Linked DNA regions of Methylobacterium mesophilicum SR1.6/6. The protein of the gene in region 1 binds, or shares a complex with, the protein of each later gene. Links are inferred from orthologs where the notes say so. Each region holds a gene or a part of one and is shown in the gene's direction. Other genes may lie near its edges.

Region 1 (5,818 bases):
GATCGATCGAGCGCTTCGATCTTGGCTTGCGCTTCGCTGTACGTCGCCCGCTTGAACATGATTTCGTATGCTCCAAACTGACGCCGTGTAGCGCCCGCTCGGTTAAAGAGAGTCTAATCGACAGCTATTTTCGTTTTGCTCGTTCCTGCTAGCCACGAAAAACTCAAAGATTTGCGATAAAATTTGAGGTGTTACTGACCATAAATTTTTATGAGGAGAAAAATTACTCGATATGCGTTTAAATATCAGAACCATCCGCGAATGCGGAAGTATACGATTGGCGCGACCGCACTCAGGAGGATGAGGGCGAGGGCGTAGGGGTAGCCGTAGGCCCAATCCAGCTCCGGCATGTGCTTGAAGTTCATGCCGTACATCGAGGCGATCAGCGTGGGCGGGACACCGACTACAGAGACCACAGTCAGGACACGGAAGACGTTGTTTTGCTCGATGTTGATGAGGCCGAGGGCGGCGTCGAGGAGAAACTGAACGTTCTCGGCCAGCCTGGTCTCGAACTCGTCGAGGGATTCGATGTCGCGCCGGATCGTGTCGAACCGGCCGTCCTCAGGCAGGCCGAGGCCGTCACAGGCGGCCGAAACGAACGGCACGATCCGCTCCAGGCCCAGCAGGCTCGCGCGGATCTTGCCCAGCACTTTTCCCCTGTTGCTGATGCCGCGCAGGATCCGGCGCAGGGCGAGATCGCGGCGGCGGGGCGGCGGGCTCTCCAGGCGGCGGCGGTCTTTGCCGCGGACGTCGAAGTCGAAGATCCGGGTCGACAGCGAATCGAGTTCCGACGCCATGTCCTCCAGGGCGTCGGCGAGGCTGTCCACCAGCTCCTCAAGGACCACCAGGAAGATCTCGCTCGGAGTCGTGCTCCCGTCGCCGTCGGAGATCCGCTTCGCGGAAGAGTCGAAGGCGCGCAGGTCGTGGAAGCGGATCGTGACGAGATGATCCTTGGTGAGCAGGAAGCCCAGCGGCTTCAGCTGCGATGCGCTCTGCTCGAAAGTGATCATCGGCGTCGAGAGCGAGAGGCCACCTTTGACCCGGCGCAGGCGGCTCGATGTCTCGACCTCCGAAAGGGCGGCCCGGGACGGGACGCGCAGGCCAGTGGCCGCCTCGACCGCGGCGGCTTCCTCGGAGGTTGGATCATTCAGGTCAAGCCACACGGCGTCGGGCGCGACGGCGCTGCCGGGTTGCGATGCCACCGGGCCGTGGGGTCCGTGCAGGTTCAGCATCGGGGCGCGTTATCCGTGAGGGAGAAAGAGGGCGCCGCCGCGTCATCGCACCGTCGCGCGGGGGTGCGACAGCCTTGACTCGGACACGGACCGAGCCTATCTCGCCGCCGTCTTTGGCACTCGCCGAGACAGAGTGCTAACAGTCGAGTTCGCGAGCGGTCCCGCCGGCCGCATCAACGCCAACTCCAGACCTGAAGCAAGAGGGCAGCTCATGAAGTTCCGTCCGCTGCACGACCGCGTGGTCGTCCGTCGCATCGAGAGCGAGGAGAAGACCAAGGGCGGCATCATCATCCCGGACACCGCCAAGGAGAAGCCGCAGGAGGGCGAGATCGTCGCCGTCGGCCCCGGCGCCCGTGACGAGCAGGGTCGCGTCAACCCGCTCGACGTCAAGGCCGGCGACCGCGTCCTGTTCGGCAAGTGGTCCGGCACCGAGGTCAAGATCGACGGTCAGGACCTTCTGATCATGAAGGAATCCGACATCATGGGCGTCGTCGCCGTCTGATCGGATCACCCGTCATCGCCCTTTGAGGCCGTCCCGGCCTTGGGGTTCAACCAGTAGCTAAGAGGCACACAATGGCAGCGAAAGACGTTCGTTTCTCCGCCGACGCCCGCGATAAGATGCTGCGCGGCGTCGACATCCTCGCCGACGCGGTGAAGGTGACGCTCGGCCCGAAGGGTCGCAACGTCGTGATCGAGAAGAGCTTCGGCGCCCCGCGCATCACCAAGGACGGTGTGACGGTCGCCAAGGAGATCGAGCTCTCCGACCGCTTCGAGAACATGGGCGCCCAGATGGTGCGCGAAGTGGCCTCGAAGACCAACGACATCGCGGGTGACGGCACCACCACCGCGACCGTGCTGGCCCAGGCCATCGTCCGCGAGGGCGCCAAGTACGTCGCCGCCGGCATCAACCCAATGGACCTGAAGCGCGGCATCGACCTCGCCACGCAGGCTGCCGTCAAGGACATCACCTCGCGCGCCAAGAAGGTCTCGACCTCCGACGAGGTCGCGCAGGTCGGCACCATCTCGTCGAACGGCGACACCGAGATCGGCCAGATGATCGCCCACGCCATGCAGAAGGTGGGCAACGAGGGCGTCATCACCGTCGAGGAGGCCAAGACCGCCGAGACCGAGCTCGACGTCGTCGAGGGCATGCAGTTCGACCGCGGCTACCTCTCCCCGTACTTCATCACGAACGCGGAGAAGATGGTCGCCGAGCTCGAGGATCCCTACATCCTCATCCACGAGAAGAAGCTCTCGTCGCTCCAGGCGATGCTGCCGGTGCTCGAGGCCGTCGTTCAGACCGGCAAGCCGCTCCTGATCATCGCCGAGGACATCGAGGGCGAGGCGCTCGCCACCCTCGTGGTCAACAAGCTCCGCGGCGGCCTGAAGGTCGCGGCCGTCAAGGCGCCGGGCTTCGGCGACCGCCGCAAGGCGATGCTCGAGGACATCGCGATCCTGACCAAGGGTCAGATGATCGCCGAGGATCTCGGCATCAAGCTCGAGAACGTGACGCTCCCCATGCTCGGCCGCGCCAAGCGCGTGCGCATCGAGAAGGAGAACACCACGATCATCGACGGCGTCGGCGAGAAGTCCGACATCGAGGGCCGTATCGCCCAGATCAAGGCGCAGATCGAGGAGACCACCTCGGACTACGATCGTGAGAAGCTCCAGGAGCGTCTGGCCAAGCTCGCGGGCGGCGTCGCGGTGATCCGCGTCGGCGGCGCGACCGAGGTCGAGGTGAAGGAGAAGAAGGACCGCGTCGACGACGCCCTCAACGCCACCCGCGCGGCGGTCGAGGAAGGCATCGTCCCGGGCGGCGGCACTGCGCTGCTGCGCGCCAAGAAGGCGGTCGCCGAGCTGAAGTCCGACATCCCGGACGTCCAGGCCGGCATCAAGATCGTGCTGAAGGCCCTTGAGGCTCCGATCCGCCAGATCGCCCAGAACGCGGGCGTCGAGGGCTCGATCGTGGTCGGCAAGATCACCGACAACACGGGCTCGGAGACCTTCGGCTTCAACGCGCAGACCGAAGAGTACGTCGACATGATCCAGGCCGGCATCGTCGACCCGGCCAAGGTGGTGCGCACTGCACTGCAGGATGCGGCTTCCGTGGCCGGCTTGCTGGTGACCACCGAGGCGATGGTCGCCGACGCGCCGAAGAAGGACAGCCCTGCCCCGGCGATGCCGGGCGGCGGCATGGGCGGCATGGACTTCTAAGTCCTCAGCCGACCTGCGAGACGAGGAGGGGCCGCCGAGAGGCGGCCCTTTTTCTTCCAGGCATCTCCCGACGCCGCTCCGATCCCCCGCGCTGAGGCGTTCACCGTTCGACGCGGCCAGCCTGGATCGGTCTGCCCTCCGTACGGCCGAGATCGGCTTCGATTTCGGCGCCGAGGCAGAAGAAGCGTTGCCGAGGCTCGGCCACCAAGGGAATCGATCGCTCGATCGCCGCGACGACCTCAGACGGGTGGTGCCTCACCAACCCGACCGTCTCGGTGCGTCGCCTATGCGGATCGTGCCGTCACCCATCAACCGGGCAGGACATCACGCCGCTGCATCCCCTGCAGCACCGACCGGCAACGTTTATTCCGGCGCAGAGGACAAACGAAAAACGGGACGGCGCGAGCCGTCCCGTTCAGAAGCCTACCTATCGGCCAAGGAAGATCGAAGCCAGTCGCTGGAGCAGGCCCCGCGGTGCGGGCGGAGGCTCGCTCTGCCCAGGACCGTCCCCGATCTAAGCGTTGGCGGCGAAGGGGTGCTGCGCGGAGTTGCGCTGCTCGGTGACCGTCGAGGCCTTCGGCTCGCCGTTCACGGCGCGCTGGATCGACAGCTTGGTCGCCTCGTAGTTGTACTTCTGGATCTTGGCGTCGTCGGCCGCCTCCCAGTGGATGAACACGCCGACCAGGATGTACAGGTCGTCGGCCTCGTCCGCCGGGATGATGCCCTCGGCCACCGCGTCCTGAACGGCCTTGGCAACGCCGTGCTGGGCCGGTCCGAACATCTGGACGGCCTGGCGGGCGTCGTTGATGGTGACCTTGTTGAACATCAGGGTGTTGGGCTTGCACGGCAGGTTCGGCGCGATGACCGCGAGCAGGCTGGTGAAGCCGTGCTTGTTGTTCACGAGGCCGTTGCAGAAAGCCGACTCGGCCGGCGAACCGCGCGGTCCGATGATGAGGTCGATGTGGGCGACCTCGTTGCCGTCGCCGACGAGCGCTTCGCCGACCTGAACCTTGGTGATCTTCGCCATTCGGTGTCTCTCCCTGGATTCCGAAATAGAGCCGCGCGCCGGGCGGTGCCGCGGCCGGGAAGCCATCCTTGTTATCGGCGCCCGACCATGCCGGCCGAGCCGGATGAGCCGAGCCGGTTGGGCCGGACAGCGCGGCGGACCCTACAGCGGGGCCCTGCGGCTCACAACCCGCGCAAGGCCCTGCAACGAAGGAATTTCTTATTGTCCGCGCGGGGAAATTTATGGAACCCGGGTGCGGTTCAGGCCAGCACGGCGCCCGCCGCCGCGAGGGCGTCCCAGAACAGGGTCGCGACCGTGAAATCTGCGCTCGTGCCGGGGTTCAGGCCGCGGGCCTTGAGCGAGGCATCGAGGGCGAGGAGCGGCGTGACCGGCTTGCAGGCCAGATCGAGTCCGGTCAGCGCCGCCTCGGCCTCCCGCCGAACGGCCTCGGCAGTCGCCGATCCCGCCTTGCGGGCAATATGGCTGTCCGGGACCGACCGCAGGTAGGCGAGATGGACCGCGCTCGTGCACCACGACGGGTCGAGCCCCGTCTCGCGGGCCGCCGACAATGCCGGAAGGCCGATCGCCGCCACGTCGGCGAAGTTGTCGACATAGGCGCGGGCGATCCGGTCTCGCCCCGCAGCCTCCGCCATGGCCTCCAGCAGGGATTTCGGCGCCGGCGCGGCGACATCGTGGTTGCCGGCCCGCCCGAGGCCGCCGGGATTGGCGAGGCGGATCGCGGCGAAGACCGCCTCGGAATCCGGGCTCTGCAGGCTGCCGAGGCTGGCCGAGACCGACTGTCCTCGCTCGGCGGCGACCGCCAGCGGAGCGCAGAGCAGCAGGATGCCAAGATTCGTGTTCTGGCCCACCGCCGCCATCGTGGCGGCGACGCCGTCGCGGACGCGCGCGCCGATCCCGGTCCCCGCTTGCGCCAGGGCCGGGGCGGAGACGTCGGCGCTCGTGATGAAGTCGGCCACCACCATCCGGTGGCCGGCCGCGAAGGCGTGGACGTTGCCGGGTTTGAGGGCGTCGAGTTCCGCCAGGCAGGCCGCCCGGTAGAGCGTTCCGATCAGCCCCGCGTCGAGCGTGCTGTCGCGCATGCTCATGCGACCACGAGCCTGGGACGGCTCGCGCCGCGGGCGGCGGCCAGGAACCCGCGCACCACGGCGGCGGCGATGTCGGTCTCGCAGACGGTCTGCAGACCCGACCACGCCGGCATGGAATTGACCTCCAGGATCGAGAAGCCGCCCTCCCCGTCCTCAACCAGATCGACGCCGGAATAGTCGACCCCGACGGCCGCGGCGGCGGCCTCCGCGAGTTCGGCCGCCGCCCGCGGCATCGCCCAGGTCAGCGGCCGGCCGCCCCG
Region 2 (5,929 bases), 1.5 Mb from region 1 along the record:
GTCGGTCACCTCCGTGAGCATCCGCGTCACGTTGGGGGCGCGCGCCTCGCCGCCGAAGGACGCCACGAGCTTGAGGTGATCGGAATCCGCGACGCGCTCCCGGCCGGTGGTGCGCGGCGCCTCGGCCGGCACCCGGACAACCGCCGGCTGCACGACCGCCCCGGTCTGGTCCGCGACGCAGGCGCCGAGCAGGGTGGCCAGGGCACAGAGTGCCGTCACGCCGCCCAGGAGACGCCCCGCCGACCGAAATTGCCCCGTGATCCCGCCCATCGCGATCAGCGCCGCAGCCCCCGTTCCTTCTCCGGTCCGGCCTCCGGCCGTTCCGTCTCGCCCACGAGCTCGATCCCGTCCGCGTCGGCTTCCAGGGTCGGGCCGCGCCAGACCTCCAGGATGCCGCGCACGCGCACGCGCCGGCCTTCGAGCAAGGCCGCACTCAAACCACGCGCGCGCACCATTCGCCAAGTGCGTTTCGATACCGTGACCGTGAGTGCGTCCGATCCGCGGGCGCCGAAATCGATGTAGGTGCGGGCGCTGCGCTCGCCGACGCGGCGCACGTCGCCCTCCACGATCGCGAAGCGTCCGGCCAGCGCCCGGAGCGCCGGCCCGTCCGTGGCGACCGGAATCGGCTCCCGCCACAGGCCGACGCGCCGCGCCCGCGCAGAGGCCTCGACGACGCGCAGCGCCGGGCGGCAGAGCGAATCAGCCTCGCCGGACTCCGCGAAGGCGAGGCCCGACGCGATCAGGCCGCCCGCGAGATCCTCGTCGCCCTCCGCGAGCTGGATGTCGGCCCGCTGCCGGTCCCAGCGGTCGGGCTGCCCGCGCGGCACCACCGCGACCCGGGCGCCCCGCCGCCCGTCGAGCCAGGCCGCCGCGGCGGCGGCCGCCTCCGGCGCGTCGGGCCAGCGGAGGGAGTCCAGGACCGCGCGGGCGCCCGACCCCAGGCGGATCTCGCCGCGTGGCCCGACCGCCTCCAGGATCTCGAAGCGGACCGGCCCCGCCAGACAAGCCGGCGGGCCGGCGCGCGAGGCCGCGCGGGCCGGCGCCGGACCCACGGCCGCGAGCGCCGCCAGCACCGTCACGACTTGCCGGGTCGCCGTTGCGAGGATCGCCTGCACGGGCAGATCATGCGCCGGGCGCGCGCATCCGCCAATGGGTGCGGTTGGCCTGCGGCAGGGAGGATGCTATGCAGCCGGCGGTCGTCTCCGTAGCTCAGCTGGACAGAGCACAGGTTTCCTAGATCAGGTCGAATTGGGCGTCGCGCCGGGAAACCGCGCGGCGGATCCGCTCAAAGTCGGGGAAAGCTCCAGGCGCCGGCTCGTCCGGGCCCTGCCGATCCCGAGCCAAGCCCGCACGTCGCGCTCGCGGCCTGCGGGAAGGTGTAGAGACTAGACGGGCGGCACCTACAGGCCGGGCGCGAGCCCCGCCCAGGGTGAAGGGATAGTCCAGGCCACGAACGCGGCCCCTCGGGGACGCGGCGGCGAAAGTCGAAGTGGTATGAAACCTGGGGTCGCAGGTTCGAGCCCTGCCGGGGACACCACCATCTTCCACGCGATCACTCCCCGCTCCGGCAGCGCGGGAAATCGTTCACCGCGTCACGCCTGCGCCGGTGACAAGTTCCCGGGGCGGCGCTAAGCTTTGCCAGAGGGAATCACGGCACGGGGGTGGACGAGCTCTTCATGGCGGGTCAGAAAACCGATCAGCGCGACGTCTATGTCGGGCAGCGCATCGCCGAGCAGCGACGCAAGGCGTCCCTCACGCAGCGCCGCGTCGCGCAGAGCTTCGGTATGTCTGCAGCTCAGCTACAGAAGTACGAGAAGGGCACCAACAGGATCAGTGCCGTTCATCTCGACATCTTCTCCCGGATGACCGGTGTGCCGATGGACTACTTCTTCAAGGGCATGCCGCGCAACGACGATTTCACCGCCCCGGGCTTCAGCGAGCCGGACCAGGCGAGCCTCAGCGAAGGCGGCCTCAAGGGCCTGGCCGAGATCGTGGGCCGGCACATCACCGAGAACTTCTCCGAGGAGGCGCGCCGGGACGTGGCCGCGGCCATTCGGGCGCTGGAGAGCAAGCTCGGCGGCTGAGAGTGCCGCGCCGGCCCCGCTGACAAGCGGTCCCGTCGAACGTGCCGGCTTCACCGGGCCCGAACATCTGCTGCGTTGAGCGTCGTACCGCTCCGCTGCGTTGAGAGAGGGCCGGACGCGATAAGTGCTTCCCATGTATGAAGGTCGCGTGCGGGAGCGCGCGGTCCCGCCGCGCCTGACGGGCCGAGACTGCGCGTCGATGCAGGTGCCCGATGGTTCGCGGCCGGCCTGACCAGGGGTGCCGGGCGCGTCGGCCCGAAGTTGCGGTCCCCGTCACCGATCGCTCGAAGGGGCGGGCGATTGTCCAGCCACTTCGTTCGTTTTACCGGATTCGTCCGGTGATCCGCCTTGACCCTTCATGGGCCCGGTGCGAGAACCCCCGCCCCATGAAGGGTCAAACGCCGTGATCGCACCGGCGTGCCTGTGAAGCCGGGGCCGTCCGTCCGATGCCGCGTTCCAACTACCTCTTCACCAGCGAATCCGTGTCCGAAGGGCACCCCGACAAGGTCTGCGACCGGATCTCCGACACGGTGGTCGACGCGTACCTGACGGCGATGCCGGAGGCGCGCCTCGGCGTCGAGACGCTCGCCACGACAAACCGGATCGTCATCGCCGGCGAGGTGCGCGGGCCCGACTCGGTGACCTTCAAGGACCTTGAGGCCCTGACTCGCGAGGCGGTAAAGGACATCGGCTACGAGCAGTCGGGCTTCCATTGGAAGAACAACGACGTCGCCATCCACCTGCACGCCCAGTCGGCCGACATCGCGCAGGGCGTGGACGCCGCCGGCAACAAGGACGAGGGCGCGGGCGACCAGGGCATCATGTTCGGCTACGCGGCCGACGAGACGCCCGAGCTGATGCCGGCCCCGATCTTCTACGCCCACCGGATCCTCAAGGATCTCGCCGACGCCCGCCGGGCCAAGCAGGGCGACGCCGCCAAGCTCGGCCCCGACGCCAAGAGCCAGGTCACGGTCCGCTACGAGAACGGCCGCCCGGTCGAGGTCACGCAGATCGTCCTGTCGACCCAGCACCTCGACGAGTCCCTGGACTCGGCGGACGTGCGCGCCATCGTCGAGCCCTATATCCGCAAGGCCCTGCCGGAGGGCTGGGTCAACGAGGGCACGGTCTGGCACGTGAACCCGACCGGCAAGTTCGTGATCGGCGGTCCGGACGGCGATGCCGGCCTCACCGGCCGCAAGATCATCGTCGACACCTACGGCGGCGCAGCCCCGCACGGCGGCGGCGCCTTCTCGGGCAAGGACCCGACCAAGGTCGACCGCTCGGCGGCCTACGCGGCGCGCTACCTGGCCAAGAACGTCGTGGCCGCGGGCCTCGCCCGCCGCGCCACGATCCAGCTCGCCTACGCGATCGGCGTGTCGAAGCCGCTCTCGATCTACGTGGACCTGCACGGAACCGGCAACGTGGACGAGGCCAAGCTCGAAGCGGTGCTGATGGACGCCCTGGACCTGTCGCCCCGCGGCATCCGCACGGCGCTCGGCCTCAACAAGCCGATCTATGCCCGCACTTCGGCCTACGGCCATTTCGGCCGCGCCCCGGAGGCCGATGGCGGCTTCTCCTGGGAGCGCACGGACCTCGCCGACAAGCTGAAGTCGGCGCTCGCCTGAGGGTAGCAGGCGGCCGACCCCCGAGCACCGGCCGGCCGCCTGCCGCGTCGCGCAGCGAGCGGACGGAAGCTGGGCGAACAGAGGCCGGGCGAGCAGGGGCGGGCGGTGCGTTCGGCATCGCCCCTCTCCCGGATGCAGGAAGCGTCAGCGGATTGCGATCCGGCGCCCGGTTCGGGACGATGCGAAGCGCCCGGCCGGGGCGCCGTTGCGCGCGGATGCCGAATTACCGCCTCGTGCCGCTTCGCGGCCAATCGGACGTTGAATCCGGATCACCGTCCGTCGACGCTCGGGCGTCCGGGAAGAGGGTCGGTCCACACTCCGGGATGTGCTGAGCCGTTGGACACTGACACCCCAGGACCTTCCCCCGACGCGAACGACGAGCCGGAGCGCGCCTTCTTCGGGCGGCGCAAGGGCAAGCGCCTGCGCGGCGAGCAGGAGCGCCGGCTGACCGAGCTGCTGCCGGCCCTCCGGGTCACCCTGCCGCCGGACGGCGCGCCCCTCGACCCGCGCGCCCTGTTCCCGGCCATGCCGGCGCCGCCGGAGGCGGTCTGGCTGGAAATCGGCTTCGGCGGCGGCGAGCACCTCGCGGCCCAGGCGGAGGCCCAGCCCGGGATCGGCATCATCGGCGCCGAGCCGTTCGTCAACGGCGTGGTCAAGCTGCTCGCCGCGGTCGAGGCGCGGGGCCTGCGCAACGTCCGCATCCGCGACGAGGACGTGACCGCCCTGCTGGCGCGGCTGCCGGATGCCAGCCTGGAGCGGGTCTACCTGCTCTATCCCGATCCCTGGCCCAAGCGGCGCCAGCGCAAGCGCCGCTTCGTCTCGGAGGCGTCCCTGGCCGAGATCGGGCGGGTCCTGAAGGAGGGCGGCCTGTTCCGTTTCGCCAGCGACATCGACGACTACGCCGGCTGGACGCTGGCGCGGGCCGCCCGCTGCCCGACCCTGCGCTGGACGGCGCGGAGCGCGCGGGACTGGACGCAGCCCTTCCCGGGCTGGCCCGGCACGCGCTACGAGGCGAAGGCGCTGGCGGCGGGACGGCGCCCGACCTACCTGGAGTTCGCGCGGCTGCCACGGTGACAGCCGCGGCGCCCGCGGGCGGCGCGCCGCAACCCGCCGGAACGCCTTGCAACGGTCACGCTCGGAGGCCATCCTGATATGCCGTCGCGGTCCCGGATCGCGCCGGGGGAGGGGGCTTACTCCTGCGGGGGCGCGCCACCGCGCGTTCGAGGGTTCTTCCGAGTGAATGAGCGGGTGGGTCAGGAACCGGCGGCGCACGATCCGTATCGCGCCGGCTTCGACGATGCCGCAATCGGCCTCGTCGTGCTGTCGGCCGACGCGACCGTCATCGTCGCCGCCAACCGGGCCCTGCACGATCTGCTCGGCTGGGCGCCGGGCACCCTGGCCGGCCGGCCGACCGGCGCGCTGCTGAACGAGGCCTCCGGGGGCCTCGGTGACGGCCTTCAGTTCTGGCGTCGGGCCGATGGCAGCGCCGTCGACGTGCGGGTGCGGCGCTCCGGGGCGACCCTCGTGGTCGAGTCCGTCGACGTGGACGCGGCGGCCCATTCCGAGGCGAACAGCGAAGCGCTGGCGGCCGCCGGCCTCGGGGAATGGCGCTGGGACCGGGCCACGGGTCTGCTCACCCTGTCGCGGCGCGCCGCCCGGATCCTGGGCCGGCCGCCGGGCCGCTCCGTCTCGTGGGACGAACTGAAGACCGGCCTGTCCCAGACGGAACTCGACCGCCTGAGCGCGATCATCGCCGGGGCGACCGGTACCGGCGAGCCCTACCAGTTCGACACGCCCACCACGGTGGCCGGGCGCACGGTGATCCTGCGGGTGCGCGGTCAGGCCGTGCCGGGCCCGGACGGGACGCCCGCCAGCATGGTCGGCGTCCTCCAGGACATCACCACGCGGGTCGAGGCCCGGGACGAGATCCTGTCCCGCGACCAGCGGCTCCGGGTCGCGACCACGATCGCCAAGCTCGGCATCTTCGAGTGGCACATGCTCGAGGACCAGGCGATCTGGGAGAACGAGCACATGTACGAGATCTTCGGGCACGCGCCCGAGGACGGCACCATCGGCAAGAACGAGTTCCTCAACGACATCCTGCACCCGGACGATCGCGCCGCCGTCCGACGGGCGATCTCCAAGGCGCTGCGGGAGGACGGGATCCTGCACATCGGCGGGCGCATCCGGCGCAAGTCCGACGGGGCGTGGCGGACGATC

Evidence for each region.
Region 2: the proteins of groL (region 1) and metK are in contact, whole or in part, in a cryo-EM structure (PDB 8P4O), measured with the Escherichia coli proteins. The link is inferred for Methylobacterium mesophilicum SR1.6/6 from one-to-one orthologs.

Annotation. Positions count from the first base shown.
Region 1 is NZ_CP043538.1:3,454,740-3,460,557, reverse strand. The notes cover bases 1,295-4,125. They hold groL (chaperonin GroEL), read left to right. Parts: upstream 1,295-1,805; coding sequence 1,806-3,446; downstream 3,447-4,125. Other genes in these bases: fae (5,6,7,8-tetrahydromethanopterin hydro-lyase), read right to left, coding at 3,961-4,125; groES (co-chaperone GroES), read left to right, coding at 1,444-1,734. Outside these bases: MMSR116_RS16525 (methyl-accepting chemotaxis protein), read right to left, coding at 1-59; MMSR116_RS16520 (CorA family divalent cation transporter), read right to left, coding at 246-1,232; more of fae, read right to left, coding at 4,126-4,473; MMSR116_RS16500 (triphosphoribosyl-dephospho-CoA synthase), read right to left, coding at 4,713-5,558; MMSR116_RS16495 (ATP-grasp domain-containing protein), read right to left, coding at 5,555-5,818.
Region 2 is NZ_CP043538.1:1,987,135-1,993,063, forward strand. Bases 1,678-4,619 are described here. They hold metK (methionine adenosyltransferase), read left to right. Parts: upstream 1,678-2,530; coding sequence 2,531-3,709; downstream 3,710-4,619. Other genes in these bases: MMSR116_RS09345 (helix-turn-helix domain-containing protein), read left to right, coding at 1,678-2,084; trmB (tRNA (guanine(46)-N(7))-methyltransferase TrmB), read left to right, coding at 4,046-4,619. Outside these bases: MMSR116_RS09335 (M48 family metalloprotease), read right to left, coding at 1-270; MMSR116_RS09340 (thermonuclease family protein), read right to left, coding at 276-1,115; more of MMSR116_RS09345, read left to right, coding at 1,677-1,677; more of trmB, read left to right, coding at 4,620-4,783; MMSR116_RS09360 (sensor histidine kinase), read left to right, coding at 4,946-5,929. UniProt on the Escherichia coli protein: Catalyzes the formation of S-adenosylmethionine (AdoMet) from methionine and ATP.